3 regions of the Streptomyces sp. NPDC004327 genome follow, and region 1 is predicted to be linked to each of the others. Evidence: riboswitches for the same ligand, from Rfam matches in the RefSeq annotation. Region 1 holds a riboswitch; each other region holds the start of a gene.
The links. A riboswitch is a leader RNA that binds a small molecule or an ion and turns the genes downstream of it on or off. The one in region 1 is predicted to bind thiamine pyrophosphate.

Region 1 (9,729 bases):
CGCGAGCTCACCGGCGCCGGCATGATGGACTGCAAGAAGGCCCTGGACGAGGCCGAAGGCGACGTCGACAAGGCCGTCGAGGCCCTGCGCATCAAGGGCCAGAAGGGCGTCGCCAAGCGCGAGGGCCGCTCCGCCGAGAACGGCGCCGTGGTCTCCATCATCGCCGAGGACAACACCTCCGGTGTCCTGGTCGAGCTGAAGTGCGAGACGGACTTCGTCGCCAAGGGTGACAAGTTCCTCGCCGTCGCCAACGCGCTGGCCGCGCACGTCGCCGCCACCTCGCCGGCCGACATCGACGCCCTGCTCGCCTCCGAGATCGAGCCCGGCAAGACCGTCCAGGCGTACGTCGACGAGGCCAACGCCAACCTCGGCGAGAAGATCGTCCTCGACCGCTTCGCGCAGTACGCCGACGGCTACGTCGCCGCGTACATGCACAAGACGATGCCCGACCTGCCGCCGCAGATCGGTGTCCTGGTCGAGCTCGACAAGGAGAACGCCGAGGTCGCCAAGGGCATCGCGCAGCACATCGCCGCGTTCGCCCCGAAGTACCTCACCCGCGAGGACATCCCGGCCGAGGTCGTCGAGACCGAGCGTCGCATCGCCGAGGAGACCACCCGCGCCGAGGGCAAGCCCGAGGCCGCGATCGCCAAGATCGTCGAGGGTCGCGTCAACGGCTTCTTCAAGGACGCCACGCTGCTCGGCCAGCCGTACGCCCTTGACAACAAGAAGTCCGTCCAGAAGGTCCTGGACGAGGCCGGTGTCACCCTGAAGCGCTTCGCCCGCATCAAGGTCGGCATCTGAGTCCGTACGCAACGGACACCGGACCCCGGTAGGGTCTGAGGCAGCTGCCCGCGTTCGCGCCGGACGGCCGCGGATCTGACGAGGAGGCCATTGCCACAGGGGAAACCGTAAGGACCCAGGGCAATGGCCTTCTTGGTATGTGCACGAGGAGATCTCCATGAATCAGCGCGCCGAACAGGGCGACGACAACAACGGCAAAAAGGTCGGCCGCTTCATGCTGAAGCTGTCCGGCGAGGCTTTCTCGGGGGGCCACGGCCTCGGGGTCGACCCGGATGTCGTGCACGCCATCGCGCGTGAGATCGCCGCGGTCGTCCGCGACGGCGCGGAGATCGCGGTCGTCATCGGCGGCGGCAACTTCTTCCGCGGCGCCGAGCTCCAGCAGCGCGGCATGGACCGGGCGCGCTCCGACTACATGGGCATGCTCGGCACGGTGATGAACTGCCTCGCCCTCCAGGACTTCCTGGAGAAGGAGGGCATCGTCTCCCGGGTCCAGACCGCCATCACGATGGGCCAGGTCGCCGAGCCGTACATCCCGCTGCGCGCGGTGCGTCACCTGGAGAAGGGCCGCGTCGTGATCTTCGGCGCCGGCATGGGCATGCCCTACTTCTCCACCGACACGACCGCCGCCCAGCGTGCTCTGGAGATCGACGCCGAGGCCCTGCTGATGGGCAAGAACGGTGTCGACGGGGTCTACGACTCGGACCCGAAGACCAACCCGGACGCGGTGAAGTTCGACGCGCTGGAGTACGGCGAGGTGCTCTCCCGCGACCTCAAGGTCGCCGACGCCACCGCCATCACCCTGTGCCGTGACAACAAGCTGCCGATCCTCGTCTTCGAACTGCTCGCCGAGGGCAATATCGCGCGCGCGGTGAAGGGTGAGAAGATCGGCACGCTCGTGAGCGACGAGGGCACCCGGGCCTGACCAGGTCCGGGAACCGACCCACGCGGGTGAGGGACCCCGCGAGGGGGATGGACAGAGCCCTGCCGGTCGTACACCGTGCAGGACACAACGCGACGACACGCAGGAGCAAGTGGTGATCGAAGAGACCCTCCTCGAGGCCGAGGAGAAGATGGAGAAGGCCGTCGTGGTCGCCAAGGAGGACTTCGCGGCGATCCGCACCGGCCGTGCGCACCCGGCGATGTTCAACAAGATCGTGGCCGACTACTACGGCGCTCTCACCCCCATCAACCAGCTGGCGTCGTTCTCGGTGCCGGAGCCGCGCATGGCCGTGGTGACCCCGTTCGACAAGAGCGCGCTGCGCAACATCGAGCAGGCCATCCGCGACTCGGACCTGGGCGTCAACCCCAGCAACGACGGCAGCATCATCCGGGTGAACTTCCCGGAGCTGACCGAGGAGCGCCGCCGCGACTACATCAAGGTCGCCAAGACCAAGGCCGAGGACTCCAAGATCTCGATCCGCTCCGTGCGCCGCAAGGCCAAGGAGAGCATCGACAAGGCCGTCAAGGACGGCGAGGTCGGCGAGGACGAGGGCCGTCGCGCGGAGAAGGAGCTCGACGACCTCACCGCGAAGTTCGTCGCGCAGGTCGACGAGCTGCTGAAGCACAAGGAAGCCGAGCTCCTCGAGGTCTGATGAACGACTCATCCTGGAGGGCCCCGGCCACAGCCGGATTCGGCGGGCCCGACCAGGGGCCCGCCCCGGCGGGTCCCGCCGACGAATGGCACCCGGCGCCGCAGACTCGGCCCATGCCCATCGTGTCCGACGGTCCCGCCGACGACAACCAGGACGATCACGGCCGGGGGGCCGCTCAGCCGAGCGGTCCCCCGTTCCACGACCACGGCTACGGGGACCCCGTTCCCCCCGGACCAGAGTTCCACGACCAGACGCCGCACGAGCACCCGCAGGAGCCCATGTCCAGCCCCTCCCAGCCCGCGCCCTCGCCCCGGCAGCAGCCGCGGCAGAAGAAGAGCGCCGGCCGTGACCTGGGCGCGGCCATAGGGGTCGGCCTGGGCCTCGGCGCGGTGATCATCGCGTCGCTGTTCATCTGGAAGCCGGCGTTCGTCGGCGTCATCGCGGTGGCCGTCGTGGTCGGCCTGTGGGAGCTGACGTCCCGCCTCCAGGAGCGCAAGGCCATCAAGGCGCCGCTGGTGCCGCTCGCGGTCGGCGGCGCGGCGATGGTCGTGGCCGGCTACGTGCGGGGCGCGGAGGGCGCGTGGGTGGCGATGGCGCTCACGGCGCTCGCCGTTCTCGTGTGGCGGATGACGGAGCCGCCCGAGGGCTATCTGAAGGACGTCACGGCGGGCGTGTTCGCCGCGTTCTACGTGCCGTTCCTGGCGACGTTCGTGGCGATGCTGCTGACCGCCGACGACGGGCCGCAGCGGGTGCTGACCTTCCTGCTCCTGACGGTGGTCAGCGACACCGGCGCGTACGCGGTCGGCTGGCGCTTCGGCAAGCACAAGCTGGCGCCGCGCATCAGCCCCGGCAAGACCCGTGAGGGGCTGGTCGGCGCGGTGACGTTCGCGATGGCGGCGGGTGCGCTGTGCATGGAGTTCCTGATTGACGACGGCGCCTGGTGGCAGGGCCTGATCCTGGGCCTCGCGGTGGCGGCCAGCGCGACCCTGGGCGACCTGGGCGAGTCGATGATCAAGCGTGATCTCGGCATCAAGGACATGGGCACGCTGCTGCCCGGTCACGGCGGCATCATGGACCGGCTGGACTCGCTGCTGCCGACGGCGCCGGTGGTCTGGCTGCTGCTGGTGCTGTTCGTGGGCAGCGGCTGACCGGCGCGTCCACCGGGTTCGCGCAAGGGCCCCCGGCCCGCACCTTCGAGTGCGGGCCGGGGGCCCTTCCGCATAGTCCGCGCCCGGGGGCCCTTGCGCGTCGCCTCCGGCCCGGACGGCCCGCCGGTCAGCCGCGGTCCGGGTTGATCCCCGCCGCGACCGCCTGTACGCGGGCGATCTGGAGCTTCGCCGCGTACTTCACGTTCTCGGGCGAGGTGTCGCTCGCCATGACGTAGGCCACGACGGAGCCGACGCGCATGACGACGTCGATGCTGTTGTCGTGCTGGAACGCCTGGGTCTCCTCGGCGCCGGTGTCCATCGTCAGCGGCTTCACCGGGTGCTCGTCCGCGTCGCCGGGCTTCCGCTTCTGCTCCGCGAGGGCCTTCGTCTCCGCGGTGGCGCCGGCCTCGTCCGCGAAGGAGAGGAGGCTGAACTCGATCCGCGCCCCGTCCGGGTTGCGCGACTCCATGTCCTTGTGCCCGGCCACCTGGATCCCGGGGGCGCACGGCGCCTTCGTCAGCTCGGGGCAGCCCTTGAGGGCGTCGGCGCCCTGGATCACGACGCTTTCGCCGCTGGACATGGACTGCAGGCTGCCGTCGGCCGGGAGCGCGGCGTACATGCCCGTCGCGTCCACCGACGCCGGCGGGAAGTTCGGCGTGATGCTCTGGTGGTCGGTGGGAGCCGCAGACCCGCCGCCCTGCTGGGCGGGCGCGCCCGAGGCCGCGCTCTTGGCGCTCGGGCTTCCCGTGCCCGGGCCGCCCGCCGGCGGGTTCGCCGCCGTGCTCCCGTCCTTGCACGCCGTCAGCGCGAGCGCCAGTACCGCCGCGACGGCGGCCCCCCGTACAACAGCCTTCACCTGGGACTCCTCAGCGGTGCCGGTCCGGCCGCCCCGGCCGGACCAAGATCAGTTCATTGGCATGAACACCCAACCCCATGAGGCGGTGATCGGCCAATTCGCGGGGTGCGCCGGTCCCGGAATCCGTCTGCGACACTGGTAGGACCATGCCGAAGCCCGGAGAACTCACTTTCGTCGCCCCGCGCGGAGCCAAGCAGCCCCCGCGGCACCTCGCCGACCTCTCGCCCGCCGAGCGCAAGGAGGCGGTCGCCGCGATCGGCGAGAAGCCGTTCCGCGCCAAGCAGCTGTCCACGCACTACTTCGCGCGGTACGCGCACGACCCGGCCGAGTGGACCGACATCCCGGCCGCCTCGCGCGAGAAGCTCGCGGGCGAGCTGCTGCCCGATCTGATGTCGGTGGTGCGGCACGTGTCGTGCGACGACGACACGACCCGCAAGACGCTGTGGAAGCTGCACGACGGCACGCTCGTGGAGTCGGTGCTCATGCGCTACCCGGACCGGGTGACCATGTGCATCTCCTCGCAGGCCGGCTGCGGCATGAACTGCCCGTTCTGTGCCACCGGCCAGGCGGGTCTCGACCGCAACCTGTCCACGGCGGAGATCGTCCACCAGATCGTCGACGGCATGCGCGCGCTGCGCGACGGCGAGGTCCCCGGCGGCCCCGCCCGGCTGTCGAACATCGTGTTCATGGGCATGGGCGAGCCGCTCGCCAACTACAAGCGGGTCGTCGGCGCCATCCGCCGGCTCACCGACCCGGAGCCGGACGGCCTCGGCCTGTCGCAGCGCGGCATCACCGTCTCCACGGTCGGTCTGGTCCCGGCGATGCTGCGGTTCGCCGACGAGGGCTTCAAGTGCCGGCTCGCGGTGTCGCTGCACGCCCCGGACGACGAGCTGCGCGACACCCTCGTGCCGGTGAACACCCGCTGGAAGGTCCGTGAGGTCCTCGACGCGGCGTGGGAGTACGCGGAGAAGTCCGGCCGCCGGATCTCCATCGAGTACGCCCTGATCCGGGACATCAACGACCAGGCGTGGCGCGGTGACCTGCTGGGCCGGCTGCTCAAGGGCAAGCGGGTGCACGTCAACCTGATCCCGCTGAACCCGACCCCGGGCTCCAAGTGGACCGCGTCCCGGCCGGAGGACGAGAAGGCGTTCGTCGAGGCGATCGCCGCCCACGGCGTGCCGGTCACCGTCCGCGACACCCGCGGTCAGGAGATCGACGGCGCCTGTGGACAGCTCGCCGCCGCCGAACGCTGACCTTGTAGTCTGAGCTCGAACACATCTTCACATTCCGACAGGGGAGCGCCACAGCGCTGAGAGTGCGGTCACCGTAGGACCGCAGACCCTCTGAACCTCGCCCGGGTCATTCCGGGTAGGAAGTTCGGTCGTAACTCGAGCTGTTGCGCCCTGCCCGCGCCCGGTGTCCCGGGAGCGGGCAGGGCCGCGTCTCCTTCTGGTCACACCCAGGAGGACATTCACGTGAACATCAGGAAGGCGGCCGCCGCCGCGCTCGTCGGCGCGCTCGGCGTCACCACCCTCGCCGCCTGCGGCACCAGCGACGGCCGTGGGGCGGCCGGCAAGACCGGCGAGCCCGCCCCGAAGACCGTGACGCTCGTCAGCCACGACTCCTTCGCCGCCTCCAAGGAGGTGCTCGCGGCCTTCACCAAGGAGACCGGTTTCACGGTCAAGGTGCTCAAGAGCGGCGACGCGGGCGAGGCCGTCAACAAGGAGATCCTGACCAAGGGCGCCCCGCAGGGCGACGTCTTCTTCGGCGTCGACAACACGCTGCTGTCCCGCGCCCTCGACAACGGCATCTTCGTGCCGTACGAGGCCAAGGGCCTGGGCCGGATCCCCGACGCCTTCCAGCTGGACAAGGCGCGGCACCGGGTCACCCCGGTCGACTCCGGCGACATCTGCGTCAACTACGACAAGGCGTACTTCGCGCAGAAGAAGCTCGCGCCGCCGCAGACCTTCGACGACCTGGCCAAGCCGGCGTACAAGGACCTGCTCGTCGTGGAGAACCCCGAGCGGTCCTCCCCGGGGCTCGGCTTCCTCCTCGGCACGGCCGCGAAGTACGGCGACGCCGGGTGGCCGGACTACTGGAAGAAGCTCAAGGCCAACGGCGTGAAGACCGTCGACAGCTGGGAGCTCGCCTACAACCAGGAGTTCTCCGGCTCCTCCGGCGGCAAGAAGGCCAAGGGCGACCGGCCGCTGGTGGTGTCGTACGCCTCCTCCCCGCCGGCCGAGGTGCTGTACTCCGAGCCGCAGCCGAAGGTCGCGCCGACCGGCGTGTCCACCGGCACCTGCTTCCGGCAGACCGAGTTCGCGGGCCTGCTCGACGGGGCGAGGAACCCCGAGGGCGGCAAGGCGCTCATCGACTTCCTGATCTCGAAGAAGTTCCAGGAGGACATGCCGCTGCAGATGTTCGTCAACCCCGTCGCGAACGACGCGTCGCTGCCGGAGCTGTTCACCAAGCACGGCGTGGTGATCGACAAGCCGGAGACGCTGGCGCCGAAGAAGATCGCCGACAACCGTGACCAGTGGATCCAGCAGTGGACCTCGCTCGTCCTGAAGTAGCCGCCCGCGGCAGGGGTACGGCCCGCAGCCGCGTCGCGGGGAACGCGACGCGGCTCGGGCTGATGGTCCTGCCCGTCGTCTTCTTCGCGGTGTTCTTCGCCTGGCCCGTCGTCTCGATCGTCGAGCGCGGGCTGCGGCCCGACGGGCACTGGGCGCTGGGCCGGTTCACGGAGACGCTGAGCCGGCCCGACATCCTCGACGTGCTGTGGTTCACGCTGTGGCAGGCGCTGGCCTCCACCGCGCTCACCCTGCTCGTCGCGCTGCCCGGCGCCTATGTCTTCGCCCGGCTCGACTTCCCCGGCAAGAAGCTGCTCCGCGCGGTCGTCACCGTGCCGTTCGTGCTGCCGACCGTCATGGTCGGCACCGCGTTCCTCGCCCTGGTGGGCCGCCGCGGGCTGCTCGACGACTGGTGGGGCGTCCGGCTCGACACCAGCGTGTGGGCGATCCTGCTCGCCCACGTCTTCTTCAACTACGCGGTCGTCGTCCGCACCGTCGGCGGCCTGTGGGCCCAGCTCGACCCGCGCCAGGAGGAGGCCGCCCGGGTGCTCGGCGCCTCCCGGCTGCGGGCCTGGCGGACGGTGACGCTGCCCGCGCTCGCCCCGTCGGTGGCCGCCGCCGCGCTCATGGTGTTCCTGTTCACCGCGAGCTCCTTCGGCATCGTGCAGATCCTCGGCGGCCCCACGTACTCCACGCTGGAGACCGAGATCTACCGGCAGACCGCCGACCGGCTCCAGCTGTCCACGGCCGCCGTGCTCACCCTGGTGCAGTTCGTCATGGTCGGCGCGATCCTCGCCGTGCACGCCCGCGCGGTACGGCGCCGGGAGACCGCGCTGAGACTGGTGCCGGCCGAGCGGACCGCGCGCCGGCCGCGCGGCGCCGGCCAGTGGGCGCTGCTCGGCGGGGTACTGCTGTTGATCGCGCTGCTGATCCTCGCGCCGCTCGGCGTCCTCGTCGAACGCTCCTTCGCCACGCCCGGCGGCTACGGCCTCGACTACTACCGGGCACTGCAGTCCGTCGACGAGAACGGCACCTTCCTCGTGCCGATGACCGACACCATCGTCAACTCGCTCCAGTACGCGCTCGCCGCCACCGCCATCGCCGTCGTCATCGGCGGTCTCGCCGCCGCCGCGCTCACCCGGCGTGCCGGACGGCTGGTGCGCGGCTTCGACGCGCTGCTCATGCTGCCGCTCGGGGTGTCCGCCGTCACCGTCGGCTTCGGCTTCCTCATCACCCTCGACGAGCCGCCGCTCGACCTGCGGGCCAGCTGGATCCTCGTACCGCTCGCGCAGGCCCTGGTCGGCGTGCCCTTCGTCGTACGGATCATGCTGCCCGTGCTGCGGGCCGTGGACGAACGGCTGCGGGAGGCGGCGGCCGTGCTCGGGGCCTCGCCGTGGCGGGCGTGGCGGGAGGTCGACCTGCCGCTCGTGCGGCGGGCGCTGCTCATCGCCGCAGGCTTCGCCTTCGCGGTGTCGCTCGGCGAGTTCGGCGCGACCGTGTTCATCGCCCGTCCCGACAACCCGACGCTGCCGGTCGCCGTCGCCCGGCTGCTGAGCCGGCCCGGTGAGCTCAACTACGGCCAGGCCATGGCCCTTTCGACGATTCTCATGGTGGTGTGCGCGGTGTCCCTGCTGCTCCTCGAACGGCTCCGCTCCGACCGGACCTCGGGGGAGTTCTGATGCTGACGCTGACCGGCGCGACCGTACGCTTCGGGGACCGTGCCGTCCTGGACGCGGTGGACCTGGAGGTCGCCGAGCACGAGATCGTGTGCGTGCTGGGGCCGAGCGGCAGCGGCAAGTCGACACTGCTGCGCGCCGTCGCCGGACTCCAGCCGCTGGACGGCGGGCGGGTGCTGCTCGGCGGCGCCGACCAGGCCGGGGTGCCGGTGCACCGGCGCGGTGTCGGCCTCATGTTCCAGGACCACCAGCTCTTCCCGCAGCGCGACGTCGCCGGCAACGTCGCCTTCGGGCTGCGCATGCGCGGCGCGTCCAGGGCCGAACAGGCCACCCGTGTCGACGAGTTGCTGGACCTGGTCGGTCTGCCCGGTGCCGGGCGCCGGGCCGTCTCCGCGCTCTCCGGCGGCGAGCAGCAGCGCGTCGCCCTCGCCCGCGCCCTCGCCCCGCGGCCCCGGCTCCTCATGCTCGACGAGCCGCTCGGCCAGCTCGACCGGGGCCTGCGCGAACGTCTCGTCGTCGAACTGCGCGGCCTCTTCGGCGCGTTGGGCACCACCGTGCTCGCCGTCACCCACGACCAGGGCGAGGCGTTCGCCCTCGCCGACCGGGTCGTCGTCATGCGCGACGGCCGCATCGCCCAGTCCGGTACGCCCCTTGAGGTGTGGCGGCGCCCCGCCTCCGAGTTCGTCGCCCGCTTCCTCGGCTTCGACAACGTCGTCCCGGCCACCGTCACCGGCGCCGCCGCCACCACCGTCTGGGGCAAGATCCCGGTCCCCGACGGCTCCCCCCAGGGCGACCGCCCCCTCCTCGTCCGCCCGGCGGGCGTCCGCCTCGCCACCCCGGGCGAGGGCCTCGCCTGCCGTGTCGAGACCCGCACCTTCCGCGGCCACCACGTCGCCGTCACCCTCCGCCCGGCCGAAGGCCCGCTCCTGGAGGCGGAGTTCGCCCTTCGGGACGCGCCGGAGGCGGGCGCCGAGGTGGACGTGGTGTTCGACGCGGACGAGGTGGTCGTGCTCGACGCGGGCTAGGGCCTGTCCGGCGGATCAGGGCAGGGCAGGCCTAGAACACCGAGCCGTACGGCGAGGTCCA
Region 2 (9,729 bases), on a different contig from region 1:
GCGCGAGCTGGCTCACGCCGAACGGCACCGCCGTCTTGCGCAGCGCCTCCGCCACCGGCTCGTGGGCGACGGCGAAGCCCACCCGCAGACCCGCGAGCCCGTACGCCTTCGAGAAGGTGCGCAGCACCGCCACGTTCGGCCGGTCACGGTAGAGCTCGATGCCGTCCGGGATGTCGGTGTCGCGGACGAACTCCCGGTACGCCTCGTCGATGACGACCAGGACGTCGGAGGGCACCCGGTCCAGGAAGCGCTCCAGCTCGGCCCGGCGCACCGCGGTGCCCGTCGGGTTGTTCGGGTTGCAGACGAAGATCAGCCGGGTCCGGTCGGTGATCGCCGCCGCCATCGCGTCGAGGTCGTGCACCTCGCCCTCGGTCAGCGGCACCTGCACCGAGGTGGCCCCGCTGATCTGCGTGATGATCGGGTACGCCTCGAAGGAACGCCAGGCGTAGATCACCTCGTCGCCCGGGCCCGCGGTCGAGTGGATCAGCGACTGGGCGACACCGACCGAGCCGGTGCCGGTGGCGATGTGCGAGACCGGGACGCCGAAGCGGTCGGCGAGCTCGTTCATCAGCCCGGTGCACGCCATGTCCGGGTAGCGGTTGAAGCTGGCGGCCGCGGCCAGCGTGCTCTCCATGACGCCCGGCAGCGGCGGATACGGGTTCTCGTTGGAGGAGAGCTTGAAGGCGACCGGCCCGCCCGCGGCGGCCGGCTTGCCCGGCTTGTAGGTGGGGATGCCGTCCAGCTCGGCGCGCAGCTTCGGGCCCGCCGTGCCCGTGGTGCCGACCCCGCTCGTCCCGCTGGTCTCGCTCACTGTGGGTCCTCCTCGACCGTCCGTACCACCAATACTCCTCACCTTATGAGGATTCGGCGCTCCTGCGAATGGGCTGTGGACAACGGAGCGGCAACGAGGGGAGCGCGCGCCGGGGTGGCGCGCGCCGGTGGCGGGCGCGGTGGCGCGCATCCCTCGTAGAGGTGAGTTGAGACCTCTTCGAGACCTCGCACCCTCGCCAGGTGCATGGCGGCCAGAGGTACCAGCTCCCATGATCACCCCCAGAACACCCTCTGTTTCCCAGGCTGTTGGGCATTTTTGATCATGCAGAAACGTGCCTGCTGCTGCCTGCATATGCGACCGGCCCGACCCACTCCCTTCGCCCTACTATCGGCTCGCCATGACAGCAGCAGGGAAGCACCAGGTGAGCCGGGCACAGACCCGGGGAAGCCGGCAGGGCCGGGCGGGCATTCGGGACGTGGCCGCCGCCGCCGGGGTCTCGATCACGACTGTCTCCGACGCGCTCAACGGCAAGGGGCGGCTCCCGGACGCCACCCGCCGTCACGTCCGCGAGGTCGCAGACAGGCTGGGCTACCGCCCCTCCGCGGCCGCCCGCACCCTCCGTACCGGCAAGTCGGGGCTCATCGGCCTGACCGTGACCACGTACGGGGATGAACCTTTCACCTTCACCGAGTTCGCGTACTTCGCGGAGATGGCCAGAGCCGCCACCTCGGCCGCGCTCGCCCGCGGCTACGCCCTGGTCATCCTGCCCGCCACCTCCCGTCACGACGTCTGGTCGAACGTCGCCCTCGACGGCACCGTCGTCATCGACCCCTCCGACCACGACCCCGTCGTCACCGAACTCGTCCGCCAGGGCCTGCCCGTCGTCTCCGACGGGCGCCCCGCCGGCACGCTGCCGGTGACCGCCTGGGTCGACAACGACCACGAGGCCGCCGTCCTCGACCTGCTCGACCACCTCGCCGCGGCCGGCGCCCGCCGGATCGGGCTGCTCACCGGGACGACGACCGACACGTACACCCGGCTGTCCACCACCGCGTACCTCAACTGGTGCGAGCGGGTCGGCCAGGATCCCGTCTACGAGGCCTATCCGGCGCACGATCCGTGCGCGGGCGCCGTCGCGGCCGACCGGCTGCTCGCCCGCCCGGACCGCCCCGACGCCGTCTACGGACTCTTCGACCCCAACGGCACCGACCTGCTCGCCGCGGCCCGCCGCTACGGGCTGCGGGTCCCGGACGACCTGCTGCTCGTGTGCTGCAGCGAGTCCACGATGTACGCCAACACCGAGCCGCCCATCACGACGCTCTCGCTCAAGCCGCGCCGCATCGGCACGGCCGTCGTGCAGCTGCTCATCGACGCGATCGAGGGCATCGAGACGGACGGACCGGTCGAGCAGGTGATACCGACCGAGCTGATCGTCCGCACCTCCTCGCAGCGCCGCTCGCCGAGGACAACCGTGAGCCCGCCACGGTCTCCCTCGAAGGACTGAACCGGGAACGAGGGACGGCGACCGCCCGCGAAAGCCCGGAAACAGCAGGAAGAGCCCGAGAAGAGTCCGGGAAAGTCGGGGAGAGGTCCGCGAGGGAGATCGGGAGGGGGCGGGGAGGGGAGCCCTGACGGGGGGCGGGAAAAGGAGCCGGACGGGGCGGCAGGGGCGCCGGACGGGGGCGGGAGGAGGGGCCGGGGAAGGCTGGGGGGAGGGTCGCGGAAGACCGTGGCTCTTCCGGCCGGGTCGGCGCAAACCTTTCGGTGCCCCCGGCCCGACCCTGGTCCGGACCTTCCCAATTCGGGCGAAACAACCGGTGAACCCGGAGTGGACCCGGATTCACCACCCCTGGTGCGTCACACAGGCGGACCCTCATTCCTATGATGGGCGGACGACACCGCGGACCATCACGACCAGACCGGTCCGCGATGTGCAGGGCATCGCGACGGTGGTGGAGGGGTCGATGACACAGGGGGCCGGGCAGGAACCCGTGGTGCGCACAGCGACGTTGCGTGACTTCCGTGTACCTCCGTACGCCCGGGTGCCCGTCCAGGGCCATGCCCCCGAGCCGGTTCCCACGGCCGCCGACGCCACGCTCCACCTGGGCCGGGCGCCCGAGCCGTACGAGCCCCGCGAGGCGCCCGAGCCCCGTGAGCCGTACGAGGCGCCCGAGCCGTACGACTTCTTCGCCGCCGGGTCCGTCGGACCGATCGGCACCGCCGGAGCGACCGGCACCGCAGGACCGGCCGGAGCCGTCGAACCGAGCGGGGCCGTCGGCTCCGGACACCCCGGCAACGCCTTCCCCGACGACGAGCCGCCCGAGGGGTACACGCCGACCGAGCGCGACCTCCCGGTCATCAACCGCGGCGACACCGTCCAGGTCCACGTCACCCCGGTGCCCCAGCCGGCCGCCGCGCGCCCCGACGGCCGCGGCCCGCTGTACGTCGTGGGCGACGTCCACGGCTATCTCGACGAGCTGCTCGAAGCGCTGCGCGCCCAGGGCATCATCGACGAGAACGGCGGCTGGGCCGCCGGCAACACCCGGCTGTGGTTCCTCGGCGACTTCACCGACCGCGGCCCCGACGGCATCGGCGTCATCGACCTCGTGATGCGGCTGTCCGCCGAGGCGGCGGCCGCCGGCGGCTACTGCAAGGCCCTGATGGGCAACCACGAGCTGCTCCTCATCGGCGCCAAGCGCTTCGGCGACACGCCGGTCAGCTCCGGCGCCGGCACCGCCACCTTCCAGGCCGCCTGGCTGCTCAACGGCGGCCAGAAGCACGACATGGACCGCCTCCAGGACGTCCACCTCCAGTGGATGTCCCGGCTCGACTCCATGGCGGAGGAGGACGGCCACCTGCTGCTGCACTCGGACACCACCGCGTACCTCGAGTACGGCGACACGATCGAGGACGTCAACGAGACGGTCAAGGAGACCCTCAACCGCAACGACGCCGACGAGGTCTGGGACCTGTTCCGGAAGTTCACCAAGCGCTTCGCCTTCCGCGACGAGGAGGCCGGCCCGCCGGCCGTCCGCGAGATGCTCGGCACCTACGGCGGCAACCGGATCGTGCACGGCCACAGCCCCATCCCGTACCTTCTCGGCCAGGTCGGCACGGAGGACGGCGAGGAGGGAGAGCGCCCGCAGGTCGAGGGTCCGCACCTCTACGCGGACGGGCTCGCCATCGCGATGGACGGCGGAGTGACCATGGCCGGAAAGCTGCTGGTCGTCCAACTCCCGCTGTCCGCCTGACGCATAACCGTACGCATCCGGGGAAGGCGATTTCCCGAAACACCCTGTCACCACGTGCCGTGACCGCAATACCATCGGCTCATCCGTAGCAGGCTCTCCTCCGTTTCTGCCCGAACCCGCCGTCGAAGACGGCTGGTTCCGGCCCCCACGGAGCATCGGGGGATGCACATGAACGTGGCTCCGCACCTGCTGACCGAGGACCGTGCCGAGTTCGAGCGCGTCCTCGACGAGGCACTGCGCACCGCGCACGACCATCCGGATCTGGCCGGATCCGGGTCCCGGCTGACCACCACTCAGCTGCGCTCGATGGCGCTGAACGCCACGACGCTGATCACGACCGCCGCCGCGGTCGAGTACGACCACTTCGTGAAGGTGCGGGAGCAGGTCCGCGAGCGGGCCCGCGCGGCGAGCGGCACGGACGGCGCGGACGACACCGGTGGTGCGGGCGGCGCCGGCCTCGTCGCCGTCGTCACCGTCCTCGGCCCGCTCCTCGCGGGCACCGCGGCCGTGATCTTCCTGTTCGTCGGCGCGGTCCTGAAGATGCTCGACCCGGCGCCCGCCTTCGCCGACACCCTGCTCACCGCGGGCCTCCTCTTCGGCGCCGTCGCCGCGGCCGGGCTGCTCTTCGCGGCGGCCGGACTGCTGGTCACGGCCCTGCGCAACAGCGCCACCGAGCTCCCCGCCCAGACCCCCGACGACGAGCTGACGCGCGCCCGGGAAGCCTGGTGCCGGGCCCTGACCGAGCGGGGCATCCACCCCTTCCTGCGCGACGCCCTCGCCGCGGCACCGGACGTGCCGCAGCAGTCGGCCCCGCAGTCGCCCCGGTCGCCGGCCGGCCGCATACCCAAGGTCGGCTACAGCGGCCCGGACTTCACCAGCCCGAACGAGGGCTCCCCGGCCCCGCGCCCGACCTACACGAGCCCCGGTTTCACCAGCCCGGACTTCACGAGCCCTGACGCGTGACGCGCCTGACGGCGGGTCACTCACCCCCCGATGAGCGACCCGCCGTCAGTGCCTGTCCGTGCGCGTGCCTCAGTCGGCCAGCGGCAGGTACACCCGGTTCCCGGACGCCGCGAACTCCGCCGACTTCTCGGCCATGCCGGCCTCGATCTCGTCGGCCTTCAGATCCCCGCCGTGCTCGCGGCGGATGTCCTGCGAGATCTTCATCGAGCAGAACTTCGGCCCGCACATCGAGCAGAAGTGCGCCGTCTTCGCGGGCTCCGCCGGCAGCGTCTCGTCGTGGAACTCCCGGGCCGTGTCCGGGTCGAGGGCCAGGTTGAACTGGTCCTCCCAGCGGAACTCGAACCGCGCGTCCGACAGCGCGTCGTCCCACTCCTGCGCGCCCGGGTGCCCCTTCGCCAGGTCCGCCGCGTGCGCCGCGATCTTGTACGTGATGACACCGGTCTTCACGTCGTCGCGGTTGGGCAGGCCCAGGTGCTCCTTGGGCGTGACGTAGCAGAGCATCGCGGTGCCCCACCAGGCGATCATCGCGGCGCCGATGCCCGAGGTGATGTGGTCGTACGCCGGGGCGACGTCCGTGGTCAGCGGGCCGAGCGTGTAGAACGGCGCCTCCTCGCAGATCTCCTGCTGGAGGTCGATGTTCTCCTTGATCTTGTGCATCGGGACGTGGCCCGGGCCCTCGATCATCGTCTGCACGTTGTGGCGCTTGGCGATCGTGTTCAGCTCGCCGAGCGTGCGCAGCTCGGCGAACTGCGCCTCGTCGTTGGCGTCCGCGATCGAGCCGGGCCGCAGGCCGTCACCGAGCGAGTACGTGACGTCGTACGCCGCCAGGATCTCGCAGAGCTCCTCGAAGTGGGTGTAGAGGAAGTTCTCCTTGTGGTGCGCGAGACACCAGGCGGCCATGATCGAGCCGCCGCGCGAGACGATGCCGGTCTTGCGGCGCGCGGTGAGCGGCACGTACGGCAGCAGCACGCCGGCGTGCACCGTCATGTAGTCGACGCCCTGCTCGGCCTGCTCGATGACCGTGTCCTTGTAGATCTCCCAGGTCAGCTCCTCGGCCTTGCCGTCGACCTTCTCCAGGGCCTGGTAGAGCGGCACGGTGCCGATCGGCACGGGGGAGTTGCGCAGCACCCACTCACGGGTGGTGTGGATGTTGCGGCCGGTGGACAGGTCCATGACCGTGTCGGCGCCCCACCGGGTCGCCCAGGTCATCTTCTCCACCTCCTCCTCGATCGAGGAGGTCACGGCGGAGTTGCCGATGTTCGCGTTGACCTTCACCAGGAACCGCTTGCCGATGATCATCGGCTCGATCTCCGGGTGGTTGACGTTGGCCGGCAGCACCGCGCGCCCGGCCGCGATCTCCTCGCGAACGACCTCGGGGGAGACGTTCTCGCGGATCGCGACGTACTCCATCTCCGGCGTGATCTCGCCACGGCGGGCGTACGCGAGCTGGGTCACCGCCTGCCCGGCGCGGCCCCGGCGGGGCAGCCGCGGCCGGCCCGGGAAGACCGCGTCGAGGTTCTTGAGCCCACCGCCGCGGGGCGAGGTGTGCTTGACGCCGTCGTCCTCGGGGCGGACCGGACGGCCCGCGTACTCCTCGGTGTCGCCGCGCGCAATGATCCAGTTCTCGCGCAGCGGCGGCAGTCCGCGCCGCACGTCGGTCTCGACGGCGGGATCGGTGTACGGACCGGACGTGTCGTACAGCGTCACGTCCTTGCCGTTGGTGAGGTGCACCTGGCGGACCGGCACCCGGAGGTCGGGGCGGGAGCCCTCGACGTACCCCTTGTGCCAGCCCGGCGTGCGCTCGCCCTGGCCGCTGCCCTGCGGGGCGTTCTGGTCGGAGGCAGGCGTGCGTGCATCCTGAATGGTCATGAGACCGAATCTCCCTACGCCGGCATTACCCGGTAACAGGTTCGGCGGTCGGCGCAGCGATCTTCAGCGCCCTCTCAGCCCGGTGCTCCGAGCTCCCGCGTGTGCAAAGGTGCCACCACGCTAGCGTCAACCCTGGCGTGCTGAACAGTGGGCCCCCAGCGTTCTTGCGAGGATCGAGCAGTGACTTCGACGCAGCAGACCCCCGAAACGCATGGCCACGAGGGCCATGGCGGCCACGGCCACTCCCCCGGTCCGGCCACCGGCCACTCCGGCCAGTCCCCCGGGCACGGCCATGACCACTCCGACCGCTCCGACCACTCCGCGCCCTCGGGGCACTCCCACGGACACAGCCACAGCCACGGGCCGGCCGCGCCCGTCTCCCGGCATCTGCGGAAGGTCATCGCCGCGATCCTCATCCCCTTCGGCGCCGCCGTGCTCGTCGGGCTCGTGGTGCTGTGGCCGGGCGGCTCGCCGGCGCACCAGCGCACGGGCGTCGGTTTCGACCGGCAGACCGAGCAGGGCCGGGTGGTCGCCGTCGTGCACGTCGACTGCAAGAACGGGAACGCCGAGTCCGCGACGGGCCAGTGCGAGAAGGCCACCGTCGAGGTCGGCACGGGGCGCGACAAGGGCCGCAGGTTCACCGAGATCGTGCAGCCGGACGCGCCCCGGCAGCTCCACGAGGGCCAGGGCGTGGTGGTCGCGTACGCGCCGGACGCGCCGCGCGAGCTGCAGTACTCGGTCACCGACGTGGACCGGAAGTTCCCCGTCGCACTGCTCGCCGGCATCTTCGCGCTCGCCGTCGTCATCGTCGGCCGGATGCGCGGGGTGATGGCACTGGTGGCGCTCGCCGCGAGCTTCCTGGTGCTGACCTTCTTCATCCTGCCGGCGATACTCCAGGGCTCGAATCCGCTGGTGGTGGCCGTCGTCGGGGCGAGCGCGATCATGCTGATCGCCCTCTACATGTGCCACGGGCTCTCGGCGCGCACCTCGGTCGCGGTGCTCGGCACGCTGGTCTCGCTGCTGCTGACCGGGCTGCTCGGCTCGCTCTTCGTCGGCTGGGCCTCGCTCAGCGGCAACACCGACGACAGCACCGGTCTCATCCACGGCCTCTACCCGCACATCGACATGTCGGGCCTGCTGCTCGCCGGCGTCATCATCGGCTCGCTCGGCGTGCTCGACGACGTGACGGTCACCCAGACCTCGGCCGTCTGGGAACTCCACCAGGCCGACCCGGGCATGGGACCGCGGGCGCTCTACCGGGCCGGCATCCGGATCGGCCGGGACCACATCGCCTCGGTGGTGAACACCCTGGTGCTCGCCTACGCCGGCGCGGCACTGCCGCTGCTGCTGCTCTTCTCCATCGCGCAGAGCAGCATGGGGACGGTGGCCAACAGCGAGCTGGTGGCGGAGGAGATCGTCCGCACGCTGGTCGGCTCGATCGGTCTGGTCGCCTCGGTGCCGGTCACCACCGGCCTCGCGGCCCTCGTGGTCGCGGCCGACCGGCCGGCGACCGGCCTCCCTGGGCCGGCGGGACAGCCGGTTCCGGCGGGACGGGCGGCGCGCGGAGCAGCGGCGCGAGGGGGACGGGGCGGCCGGCGGCGACGGGCGAAGTGACCTTGCTGCGCGGGGCGCCTAGCGGGCGGAACGGACGCGGGGACGTACGCGCGAGCGGACGCGGGGACGTACGCGGGGACGTACGCGAGGGAACGGACCGCATGAGCGGGCGCGGGGACGTACGCGCAGGAACGGGTGCGTAGGAATGGGCGCGCAGGAACGGACGCGCAAGAACAGGCGCGCAGGTGGACGCGGTGCGAACCCGGCAGGGGGGCCGGGCGCACGGCCGGGGCTCGGAGACCCGGCCGTGACTCAGCCCGCGTTCTCCTCCGCGAGGATCCGGCCGAGTGCCTCCTCCAGGTAGTCCTCGAAGTCACCGAGGGTCCGCTCCTGACCGAGCGGGACGAGCTTGTCCGTCCGGTCGAGGAACGCGACCAGCGGCGGTGCGCTGGCCCGGAACAGGGCGCGGTCGCCGCCGACCTGGAGCCGGATCATCACGTCGGAGAGGCCCTCGGGGTCGGTCGGCGCGATGTGCACGTCGCCGTCCCCGCTCGGCCTGTTGATCCCGTCGAGCAGCAGCTCCCGCCCGAACGCCCAGGTCACCGGGGCGTCCCCGGGCAGGTGGAAGGTCATCCGCACCGCGTACGGATCGCGGGTCTCGTATCGCAGTTCCACCGGGATCCTGAAGGAGAGCTCCTCGGAGACGAGGAAGCTCATCAGGACCTCGGCCTGAACCGTCTCTCGCATCATGTACCCCGCAGTAGTGGAAGTTTTGACGCAATCGTGCTGTAAGCCCTAGCAGATCACAAGGAGTGATTTTTCAGATACTGATAGAGAACGCGAGTGACGAGAAGAGTCTTCCGATCTCATTACGTAGCCATTCGACTGCGGGAAGCAACCGTTCTTGCTGGTGGAGCGGGAGTGAAATCGCCATCGTGGCCGCCGTGGAGCCCGCGGTGATGGGGATCGCGGCACAGACCGTGCCGAGCGCATATTCCTGACGCTCCACCAGGGGCTCCATTCGCCCCATACCGCCCAAACGCTCCAAAAGAGCACGCTGATTACGCACCGTATATGGGGTGATGGCTTCCACCGGGTGGCGATCGAGGTGGTCTTGACGGCTCTTCGGATCGAGTTGAGAGAGCAGACACTGGCCGATCGCGTGCGCGTGGCCGGTCTCCTTGAAGTTCGCCCATTCCTCGACCGCGGGATTGGACGGGGTGTCGGCGACCGAGACCAGCTCGATCTCGCCCTCGCGGTAGACGGCGAAGTAGACGGGGACACCGATGGTGTCGCGCCAGCGGGCGAGAGAGTCTTCGA
Region 3 (9,729 bases), on a different contig from region 1:
GCCGGCCTTGAGGATGCCGCGCAGGGTGAGGGTGTAGCCGAAGAAGAACGCCAGGATGATGGCGAGCACCATCGTCGGCATGTTGCCCCAGCCGAACGCGGTGCCGACGATCATGCCGAGCACCTCGCCGATGGCGCAGCCGGTGAGGCAGTGCAGCGTGGCCTGGGCGGCCATGGACCAGCTGACCGGGCCCGCGCCGTGACCGTGATGGGCGTGGTGACCCTCGTGGCCCGCGTGACCCTCGTGACCCTCGTGCCCCTGGTGGTGGCCCGCGTGACCCTCGTGGCCTTCGTGACCCGCGTGGCCTTCGTGCCCCTGGTGCTGTGCGTGGTGCTCGTGACCCTCGTGGGCGGTGGCGGCGTGCTGCTCGTGATGGGCGTGTGCGTCGTGCTCCATGGATGCCCCCGTGCGTGGATAAGCGTTCCTGCGTGCTCCGGAACGCTATACCCCTACGGGGTATTCCTCAACGAGTTTCTTTAGTAGTTCCACGTCCGCCTTGTGGCCCGGCGTCCCGCCGGGCGTCTCGATGATCAACGGTACGCCGTCCGTGGCCGGATGCCCCAGCAGATTCCGGAAGGCGTCCTCACCGATGTGACCTGCGCCGATGTTGGCGTGCCGGTCCTTGTGCGCGCCCACGGCCTCCTGCGAGTCGTTGGCGTGGATCAGCTTCAGCCGGCCCTCGCCGACCACCGACACCAGCTGGTCGAGCGTCTGGTGGGCGCCGTGCGGACCGGTCAGGTCGTGGCCCGCGGCGAAGATGTGACAGGTGTCGAGGCATATGCCGAGCTTCGGATGGCGGTCGAGCGCGTCGAAGTACGGACCGAAGTCCTCCGCCCGCGAACAGAGCGAGGAGCCCTGCCCGGCCGTCGACTCCAGGAGCAGGAACGGGTCGTCGTCGTGCGTCAGCTCGTCGAGCAGCGGCAGCACCCGCTCCCGTACCTGCGCCAGCGCCTGCGCGCGCGGCCGGCCCCCGGTCGCCGAGCCCGTGTGCACGACCACTCCCTTGGCGCCGATCTGCCGGCCGCGGCGCAGCGAGTGGCGCATCGACTCCACCGACTTCTCCACGGTGGCCTCGGTGTGCGAGCCGAAGTTGATCAGGTACGGGGCGTGCACCCAGGCCGACAGGCCCTCGGCCTCGCATTCGGCCCGGAACCTCTCGTCCTGGGCCGGGTTGCCGGGCGGGGTGGCCCAGCCGCGCGGGTTGGCGACGAAGACCTGCACGGTCTCGGCGCCCAGCTCGCGCGCGTAGCCGAGACCGGTGGTGGCGAGGCCGCCGGCCACGGGGACATGGCCGCCGACGGGGTTGCGCATGGGTGCTTACAGTCCCTTGATCGTGAGGGTGACGGCAGAGCCCTCGGCAGCGGTCGAACCGCCTTCGACGGACTGGCCCGAGACGGTGTCGCCGAGGAACGGGAAGGTCTTCTCGACCTTCACCTCGAAGCCGGCGTCCTCCAGCTCCTGCTTGGCCTCCGCCGTCTTCATGCCGACGACGTCCGGGACCTCGACCTGCTTCGGGCCCTTGGAGACGGTGAGGGTGACCGTGTCGCCCTTGGCGGCCCGGCTGCCCTGGGCGAGGGACTGCGCGGCGACCGTGCCGTCGTCCTCGGGCGAGTTGACCCGCTCGGCGGCGACCGTCACCTTCAGGCCGGCGTCCTGGAGGGTGGCCGTGGCGTCCTCGACCGACTCGCCCGTGACGTCCGGGACCTCGATGGGCACGCCCTTGCTGACGACGAGGGCGACGGCCGAGTCCGGGGCGCGCTCGGTGCCGGGCTCCGGGTCGGAGCCGGCGACCGCGCCCTGGGCGACGGATTCGCTGAAGTCGTAGGTGATCACGCCGGGCGCCAGGCCCTCGTCGGCGAGCCGCCGCTTCGCCTCGGCGAGCGGTATGCCCTTGAGGTTCGGGACCTTCACGACCTTCGGGCCGCGGGACAGGGTGAGCGTCACCCGGCCGTTGCCGCGGATCCGTTCGCCGGGCGCGGGGTCGACGGCCATCACCGTGCCGCGCTCGTACACGTCGCTGAAGTCGCGCTTCGTCGTGCCGACGTCCAGACCGGCGGCGGTGAGCCGCTTGGTGGCCTGGGCCTCGGACTGGCCGAGGACGGCGGGGACGCGGGTGAACTGGCCGGCGTTGATGTACCAGACGCCGGTGCCGATGCCGAGGGCGAGCAGGACGGCGGCGACGATCAGGAAGGGGCCGCGCGGCCGGCGGCGAGCCGGCGCGGTCGCGGTCGCGGGCGCCGGGACCGGCGTCGGGAGCACGCTGGTGTGCTCGACCGGCAGCGGCCGGATCCGCGGGATGACGCTGGTCCGGTCCTCGGGGCCGGAGCCCTCCGGGGCCGGGGCCTGGGCCCGCTCGCGCGGCGGTGCGGCGTCCAGCTGCTCCTCGCCGAGCCCGGCGCGGGCCTCGCGGACCCGCGCGAGCAGCGCGACCGCGTCGTACGGCCGCAGCTCGGGGTCGCGGGCCGTGGCGGCCGCCACCAGCGCGTCCAGCTCACCGGCGAGGCCGGGGACGTCGGCGGAGGGGGCGGGCACGTCGGTGTTCAGGTGCTGGTAGAGGACCTGGGCCGGGGTGTCCCCGGAGTGCGGCTTGGCGCCGGTGAGCATCTCGTACAGGACGACCCCGCACGCGTACACGTCCGCGCGGGTGTCGGCGGTCCCGTGCTCGATCTGCTCGGGCGCGAGGTAGGACACGGTGCCGAGGACCGAGCCGGTGGTGTCGGTGGCCGTGCCCACGGCCCGGACCAGCCCGAAGTCGGCCACCTTCACCCGGCCGTCGTCCCCTATGAGGACGTTCTCCGGCTTCATGTCCCGGTGCACGAACCCGGCCCGGTGCGCGGCGCCCAGCGCGGCGAGCACCGGCTCCAGGATGTCCAGTGCCGCGCGCGGCCGCAGCGCGCCCCGCTCGCGCAGCACGTCCCGCAGCGTGCACCCGGCGACGTACTCCATCGCCAGATAGACGTACGCCCCGTCCGCGCCCTGGTCGAACACCCCGACCACGTTGGGGTGCGCGAGCCGCGCGACGGACTTCGCCTCCCGCATGAACCGCTCCACGAAGGCGGCGTCCGTCGCCAGCTCCGGATGCATCACCTTGAGCGCGAGCACCCGGTCGAGCCGGGTGTCCACGGCCCGGTAGACCGTGGCCATCCCGCCGACGGCGATGCGCGCCTCGACGCGGTAGCGGCCGTCGAGCAGCCGCCCGGCGAGGGGGTCCTGAAGGGTCGTGTCCACGGCGTCGAGTCTACGAGGGCGCCACGACACCCCCGCCCGCGCGGCCGGGACTGCAGCGCAGCTGTGACGAGGCCCTCGCCGTGACGAGGGCCTCGCGCGGGCGTCAGAACGCCGGGCGTTCCGGGTCCAGGCGGGCGCGGCCGTCCGCCGGCGACGACGCCTCGGCGAAGTGGCGGCGGGGGATGCGGCCGGCGCGGTGGGCCAGGCGGCCCGCCTCGACGGCGTGGCGCATGGCGTCGGCCATGAGGACGGGGTCCTGGGCGCGGGTGACGGCCGAGGCGAGCATGACGGCGGCGCAGCCCAGCTCCATGGCGAGCGCCGCGTCGGACGCCGTGCCGGCGCCCGCGTCGAGGATCACCGGCACGCCCGCCCGCTCCACGATCAGCTCGAAGTTGTGCGGGTTGCGGATGCCGAGGCCGGAGCCGATGGGCGAGCCGAGCGGCATGATCGCCGCGCAGCCGACGTCCTCCAGCTTGCGCGCGAGGACCGGGTCGTCGTTGGTGTAGGGGAGCACGGTGAAGCCGTCGTCGACGAGCGTCTCGGCCGCGGCGAGCAGTTCCTCGCCGTCCGGCAGCAGCGTGCGCTCGTCGGCGATGACCTCCAGCTTGATCCACTCCGTGCCGAGCGCCTCGCGCGCGAGGCGCGCGGTGAGCACGGCCTCGCCGGCGGTGAAGCAGCCTGCGGTGTTCGGCAGGACGCGGATGCCGAGCCGGTCGAGGACGGAGAGCACGGAGCCCCGCACCGTCGGGTCGAGGCGGCGCATGGCGACGGTGGTCAGCTCCGTGCCGCTGGTGACCAGCGCGCGTTCGAGGACGTCGAGGCTGGGCGCCCCGCCCGTACCCATGATGAGGCGGGAGGAGAACTCCGTGCCGCCGAGCAGGAACACGTCGTCGGACATCGCGCTCAGCCTCCCTGGACCGCGGTGAGGACCTCGACCCGGTCGCCGTCGCCGAGCAGGGTGGTGGCCCACCGGCCGCGCGGGACCACGGTCTCGTTGACGGCCGCGGCCACTCCGGAGGAGGCGCGGGTGAGGGTCGCGACGAGGGCGTCTAGACGGACGGGCCCGTCCAGGACCCGGCTCTCTCCGTTCACGGACACGGTGAGGGAATCGGACACGTTCATGCGTGCTCCAGGTGTGCGGGGGAGAAGCGGCGGGCGGTGAAGGGCCGGGCCTCCTCCGGCAGGGCGCCGGTGGTGAGGGCCTCCGCCATGACGTCGCCGGTGACCGGGGTGAGCAGCACCCCGTTGCGGTAGTGACCGGTCGCCAGGTGCAGCCCGGGCAGGGCACTGGGGCCGAGCAGCGGCGCGTTGTCGGGGGAGCCGGGGCGCAGCCCGGCGCGGGTCTCGGTGAGCGGGAGTTCGGTGATGCCGGGGACGAGTTCGTGCGCGTCGCGCAGCAGCTCGTAGACCCCGCCGGCGGTGACCGTGGTGTCCCAGCCCAGCTCCTCGCTGGTGGCGCCGACGACCAGCTCGCCGTTCTCGCGCGGCACGAGGTAGACGTGGCTGCCGCGGACGACCGCGCGGACGGTCCGGGACAGGAAGGGCGCGTACGCGGGCGGCACCCGCAGCCGCAGCACCTGTCCCTTCACGGGCCGTACGGGCGGCAGGACCTCGGCCGGTACGCCGTCGAGCCGCCCGCTCAGGCTGCCCGCGGCCAGCACCACCTGGTCGGCGGTCACCTCGGCGCCTCCCGCCAGGACGGCGCCGCGGGCCCGGTCCCGTACCACCGTGAGCCGTTCGGCGACGGCCCGGTGGAAGACCACGCCGGCCCGCTCGCACGCGGCCACCAGCGCGTCGGCGAGCCGCCGCGGGTCGACCTGGTGGTCGCCGTCGACCCGGAGCCCGCCGCGGACGCCGGGCGCCAGCATCGGTTCCAGGCGCCGGCACTCGCGGCCGCTGAGCCACTCCGAGGTGAGCCCGCAGCGGGTCTGCAGGGCGTGGAGTTCGCGCAGATGGGCGCGGTCGTCGGCGTCGAGGGCCACGGCGAGGGTGCCGCAGGCGCGGTAGCCGGTGTCCAGGCCGCCGGACGCCTCGGTGAGCTCGGCGACGAAGTCGGGGTAGCGGCGGGCGGAGGCGAGGTTGAGGCCGAGGAGGGTCTCCTCGCCGTAGTGGAGTTCGGTGACGGCGGCGAGCATGCCGGCCGCCACCCGGGCGGCCCCGCCGCCCGGTTCGGGGTCGGCCACCGCGGTGCGCAGGCCGCGCTGCGCGGCCCGCCAGGCGGTGACCAGGCCGATGATCCCGCCCCCGATGACGAGGACGTCGAGCGCGCCGGATGTTCCGGACGTGTCGGACCTGTCGGATGTACGCGACATGGGCGTCCAGCCCCTCCCTTCGCCGGCATGACCCGGATCAGGTTCGTACGGTCGGAGGCCGGCCAGCCTCCCTCTCAGCCCGGTGCGTCCGGGCTCCCGCGAGTGCTCTACGCCGGTCAGACTAACCGCCGTCGCCGGGTGGGTGCAGGGGGCCTCTCGCCCCGGCGGCCTCCCCGCTGGTTCCTGACGGAGCGTCAGATGCGTAAGGTGGTCGGGTGAGCGAGCAGAAGCAGGTTCCCCACCACGTAGTCATCGCCGGCGCCGGAATGGCCGGTGTGCAGACCGCCGTCGCCCTGCGCGAACAGGGCTTCACCGGCCCCGTCACCCTCATCGGCGCCGAGCCGCACCAGCCCTACGACCGGCCGCCGCTGTCCAAGGCGGTCCTCCTCGGCAAGGCCGAGGACTCCGCCTTCGACGTCGACTTCGAGTCACTCGGCGTCGAACTCCGCCTCGGTGTCGAGGTCACCGGAGTGCGCCCCGGCGACCACGAGGTCGACACCGAGGCCGGCCCCGTCCCGTACGACACCCTCGTCGTCGCCACCGGCGCCCGCCCGCTCACCCTGCCCGGCAGCGAGGGCGTCCCCGGCGTCCATCTGCTGCGCACCCTCGACGACGCCGCCCGGCTCGGCGAGGTCCTCGCGCGCCGCCACGACGTCGTGGTGGTCGGCGCCGGCTGGATCGGCGCCGAGTTCGCCACCGCCGCCCGCGAGGCCGGCTGCGCCGTCACCGTCGTCGAGGCCGCCGACCGGCCGCTGGCCGGCGCGCTGCCCGCCGAGGTCACCGCCCCGATGGCCGGCTGGTACGCCGACAGCGGCACCGAACTCCGGCTCGCCGCCCGCGTGGAGCGCGTCGAGGAGGGCCGGGTGGTCCTCACCGGGGCCGACGGAAGCACCACCCGCATCGCCGCCGACGCCGTCGTCGTCGGCATCGGCGCCCGCCCCGACACCGACTGGCTGGCCGGCTCCGGCGCCGCCCTCGACCCGAGCGGCGCGCTCCGCGCCGACGACCGGCTGCGCACCTCGCTGCCCGACGTGTACGCGGTCGGCGACTGCGCCTCCTTCCCGTCCGCCCGCTACGGCGAGCGGCTCCTCGTGCACCACTGGGACAACGCCCTCCAGGGCCCGCGCACGGTCGCCGCCGACATCGTCGCCGCCGTCTCCGGGGCGCCCGCCGGGACCGTCCCCGCCTACGACCCGGTGCCGTACTTCTGGTCCGAGCAGTTCGGCCGCTTCGTCCAGTACGCCGGACACCACGCCGCCGCCGACACCCTGCTGTGGCGCGGCGACCCGGCCGAGCCGGCGTGGACCGTGCTGTGGCTGCGCGACGAGGTCCCGGTGGCGCTGCTCGCGGTCGGCCGGCCGCGCGACCTGGCCCAGGGACGGCGGCTGATCGAGCAGCGCGCCGCCGTCGACCCGGAGCGGGCCGCGGACCCGTCCGTCCCTCTGAAGGCCGCAGTCCGGTAGGGCCCGACTACCGGCTGCCAGTCCGGGATGGCAGGCTTGTCCCGTGACCGAGATTGACGCAAAGACCGATGCTCTCGTCCCCGCCTGGCTCTTCCTTCCCGACATCGCGGAGATGTTGGACATCGAGGTGACGCGCGTGCGGCAGCTGGTCAAGGAAGGCCAGCTCATCGCCGTGCGCCGAGAGGTGCGCCCCGGCGAGAAGATCCTCCAGGTGCCGGCCGCCTTCATCCAGGACGGCAAGGTCGTCAAGGGCCTCGCCGGCACCCTGACGCTCCTGCGGGACGACGGCTTCAGCGACGAAGAGATGCTGGAGTGGCTCTTCACCCCGGACCCGAGCCTGCCGGGCACGCCCGCGCAGGCCCTCGGCGAGAATCGCGGCACGGAGGTGAAGCGCCGCGCCCAGGCGCTCGCCGTCTGACACGCACCACCGACGACCCACCAGGGGCCCACACGGCCGGGACACCGGCCGCGCGGGCCCCGACCACCCGACGGGGGGAACCACCATGTCCACGTCCCGCGCACAGCTCGCCGACGCCCGGCTCTACCTGTGCACCGACGCCAGGAAGCGCCAGGGCGACCTGCCCGCCTTCCTCGACGCCGTGCTCTCCTCCGGCGTGGACATCGTGCAGCTCCGCGACAAGGGCATGGAGGCGGGCGAGGAGCTGGAGCACCTGGCCGTCCTCGCCGACGCCTGCCGCCGCCACGGCAAGCTCCTCGCGGTCAACGACCGGGCCGACGTCGCCCACGCCATCGGCTCCGACGTGCTCCACCTCGGCCAGGGCGACCTGCCCGTGCCCGCCGCCCGCGCCGTCCTCGGCGACGAGGTGCTGATCGGCCGTTCCTGCCACGCCGAGTCCGAGGTGGCCGCGGCCGCCGCCGAGCCGGGCGTGGACTACTTCTGCACCGGCCCCTGCTGGCCCACCCCCACCAAGCCCGGCCGCCACGCCCCCGGCCTCGACCTCGTGCGGTACGCGGCGGGACTCGCCCAGGACCGGCCCTGGTTCGCCATCGGCGGCATCGACGAGAGCAACCTGGACCAGGTCCTCGACGCCGGCGCCCGCCGGATCGTGGTCGTCCGCGCCCTCACCGAGGCCGACGACCCGGCCGCCGCCGCGGCCGCCCTCGCCAAGCGGGTCCGCGAACGCGCCGTGTGACCACCCGGATGTCCGCCAAAGCTGTCCTGAAAGGTGTCCACAGGGCGGACTCCGCTTTATCCGTGGCTTGGACCCCGTCTAACCTGCCCGTATGGCCCTTGGTACCGCTTCCGTCCGCTCGGACCGCGCACGCACGGTCCGCGACATCCTCGCGTCCGGCGACACCTCGTACTCCTTCGAGTTCTTCGCGCCCCGGACCGAGAAGAGCGAGCAGAGCCTCTGGGACGCCATGCGCCGCATCGAGGCGGTCGCGCCGAGCTTCGTCTCCGTGACCTACGGTGCGGGCGGCTCCACCCGCGGCGGCACGGTCAAGGCCACCCAGAAGATCGCCTCCGACACCACCCTCACCCCGGTCGCGCACCTCACCGCCGTCGACCACTCGGTCGCCGAGCTGCGCAACATCCTCGGCCAGTACGCCGACGCCGGCATCAGGAACATGCTCGCCGTCCGCGGCGACCCGCCGGGCGACCCGCTCGGCGAGTGGGTCGCGCACCCGGAGGGCGTCCACTACGCGGCCGACCTGGTCCGGCTGATCAAGGAGTCCGGCGACTTCTGCGTGGGCGTCGCCGCCTTCCCCGAGATGCACCCGCGCTCGGAGGACTGGGACACCGACGTCCGCCACTTCGTGGACAAGTGCCGGGCCGGCGCCGACTACGCGATCACCCAGATGTTCTTCGACCCGGAGGCCTATCTGCGGCTGCGCGACAGCGTCCAGAAGGCCGGATGCGAGACCCCGATCATCCCCGAGGTCATGCCCGTCGTCAGCCTCCGGACACTGGAACGGCTGCCCACCCTCAGTAACGCCCTCTTCCCCGCCGACGTGAAAGAACGCATCCTCGCCGTCAAGGACGATCCGGCCGCTGTACGCTCCATGGGCATCGAGTTCGCGACGGAGTTCTGCGCGCGGCTGCTCTCCGAGGGTGTCCCCGGACTGCACTTCATCACGCTCAACAACTCCAGGGCGACGCTCGAGATCTACGAGAATCTCGGACTGCACCAGCAGTCCTGACCGGCCGTACCCGCCCCTACCCGCGGCGGAGGCCGTAGGAGAGGGGCGGGCATGGGGTGGACGGTCCTCTACATCGCGTTCGGTGTCGTGGCGCTGTGGCTGCTCGGTGAGGTGCTGCTGCAGTACAAGGCACGCCTGCGCTGGCGGCTGCTCGCCTTCGGCGGCTTCCTCGGCGTCGTCGTCGGCGTCCTGGTGCCGTCCGTCGTCGTCATCGTGGTCGGCGCCGTCGCGTTCGCCGTCGGCCAGACCTATGTGACCCTCTCCTTCCGCCGCGGCTTCTCCACCGGCTGGGCCATCGGCGGCCGCCCGGGCGCCAGCCGGCGCCGCCGCGCGGGCTCCGCCGCGGCCAAGGCCGGCCCGACGCTGGAGGTCAGCGACCTCGCCTACGAGCCGGCCGGCGGACCGGACCACGAGGACGGCCCCGACGGTCCCAGTGGCCCCGAGGTCATGGCCGCCGAGACCACGGCGGTCTACGAGCCGGAGCCCATGCCCGAGGACACCGGCTCCTACGGCGTGTACGGCGCGTCCGGCACCGGCTACGACCAGCAGCAGCCGCAGTACAC

Region 2: linked by a shared signal. The riboswitch ahead of thiC (phosphomethylpyrimidine synthase ThiC) and the one ahead of ACFYU9_RS32230 (thiamine ABC transporter substrate binding subunit) in region 1 are both predicted to bind thiamine pyrophosphate.
Region 3: linked by a shared signal. The riboswitch ahead of thiO (glycine oxidase ThiO) and the one ahead of ACFYU9_RS32230 (thiamine ABC transporter substrate binding subunit) in region 1 are both predicted to bind thiamine pyrophosphate.

What each region holds. Positions count from the first base shown of each region.
Region 1 is NZ_JBIAME010000011.1:110,619-120,347, reverse strand. Features, by position in the region: gene tsf (translation elongation factor Ts) at 1-801, shown strand, start outside; gene pyrH (UMP kinase) at 959-1,723, shown strand; gene frr (ribosome recycling factor) at 1,836-2,393, shown strand; gene ACFYU9_RS32245 (phosphatidate cytidylyltransferase) at 2,393-3,541, shown strand; gene ACFYU9_RS32240 (hypothetical protein) at 3,669-4,397, opposite strand; gene rlmN (23S rRNA (adenine(2503)-C(2))-methyltransferase RlmN) at 4,544-5,650, shown strand; TPP riboswitch at 5,680-5,790, shown strand; gene ACFYU9_RS32230 (thiamine ABC transporter substrate binding subunit) at 5,873-6,970, shown strand; gene ACFYU9_RS32225 (ABC transporter permease) at 7,033-8,646, shown strand; gene ACFYU9_RS32220 (ABC transporter ATP-binding protein) at 8,646-9,668, shown strand; gene ACFYU9_RS32215 (hypothetical protein) at 9,700-9,729, opposite strand, start outside.
Region 2 is NZ_JBIAME010000006.1:480,181-489,909, reverse strand. Features, by position in the region: gene hisC (histidinol-phosphate transaminase) at 1-811, opposite strand, end outside; gene ACFYU9_RS22980 (LacI family DNA-binding transcriptional regulator) at 1,170-2,276, shown strand; gene ACFYU9_RS22975 (metallophosphoesterase) at 2,737-4,023, shown strand; gene ACFYU9_RS22970 (hypothetical protein) at 4,186-4,986, shown strand; gene thiC (phosphomethylpyrimidine synthase ThiC) at 5,056-6,855, opposite strand; TPP riboswitch at 6,850-6,964, opposite strand; gene ACFYU9_RS22960 (YibE/F family protein) at 7,036-8,469, shown strand; gene ACFYU9_RS22955 (SsgA family sporulation/cell division regulator) at 8,722-9,156, opposite strand; gene ACFYU9_RS22950 (IclR family transcriptional regulator) at 9,230-9,729, opposite strand, start outside.
Region 3 is NZ_JBIAME010000010.1:2,133-11,861, forward strand. Features, by position in the region: gene ACFYU9_RS30095 (DUF4396 domain-containing protein) at 1-396, opposite strand, end outside; gene ACFYU9_RS30100 (deoxyribonuclease IV) at 442-1,311, opposite strand; gene pknB (Stk1 family PASTA domain-containing Ser/Thr kinase) at 1,318-3,228, opposite strand; gene ACFYU9_RS30110 (thiazole synthase) at 3,332-4,126, opposite strand; gene thiS (sulfur carrier protein ThiS) at 4,132-4,350, opposite strand; gene thiO (glycine oxidase ThiO) at 4,347-5,540, opposite strand; TPP riboswitch at 5,538-5,650, opposite strand; gene ACFYU9_RS30125 (NAD(P)/FAD-dependent oxidoreductase) at 5,807-7,003, shown strand; gene ACFYU9_RS30130 (Rv2175c family DNA-binding protein) at 7,047-7,421, shown strand; gene thiE (thiamine phosphate synthase) at 7,507-8,157, shown strand; gene metF (methylenetetrahydrofolate reductase [NAD(P)H]) at 8,249-9,166, shown strand; gene ACFYU9_RS30145 (hypothetical protein) at 9,218-9,729, shown strand, end outside.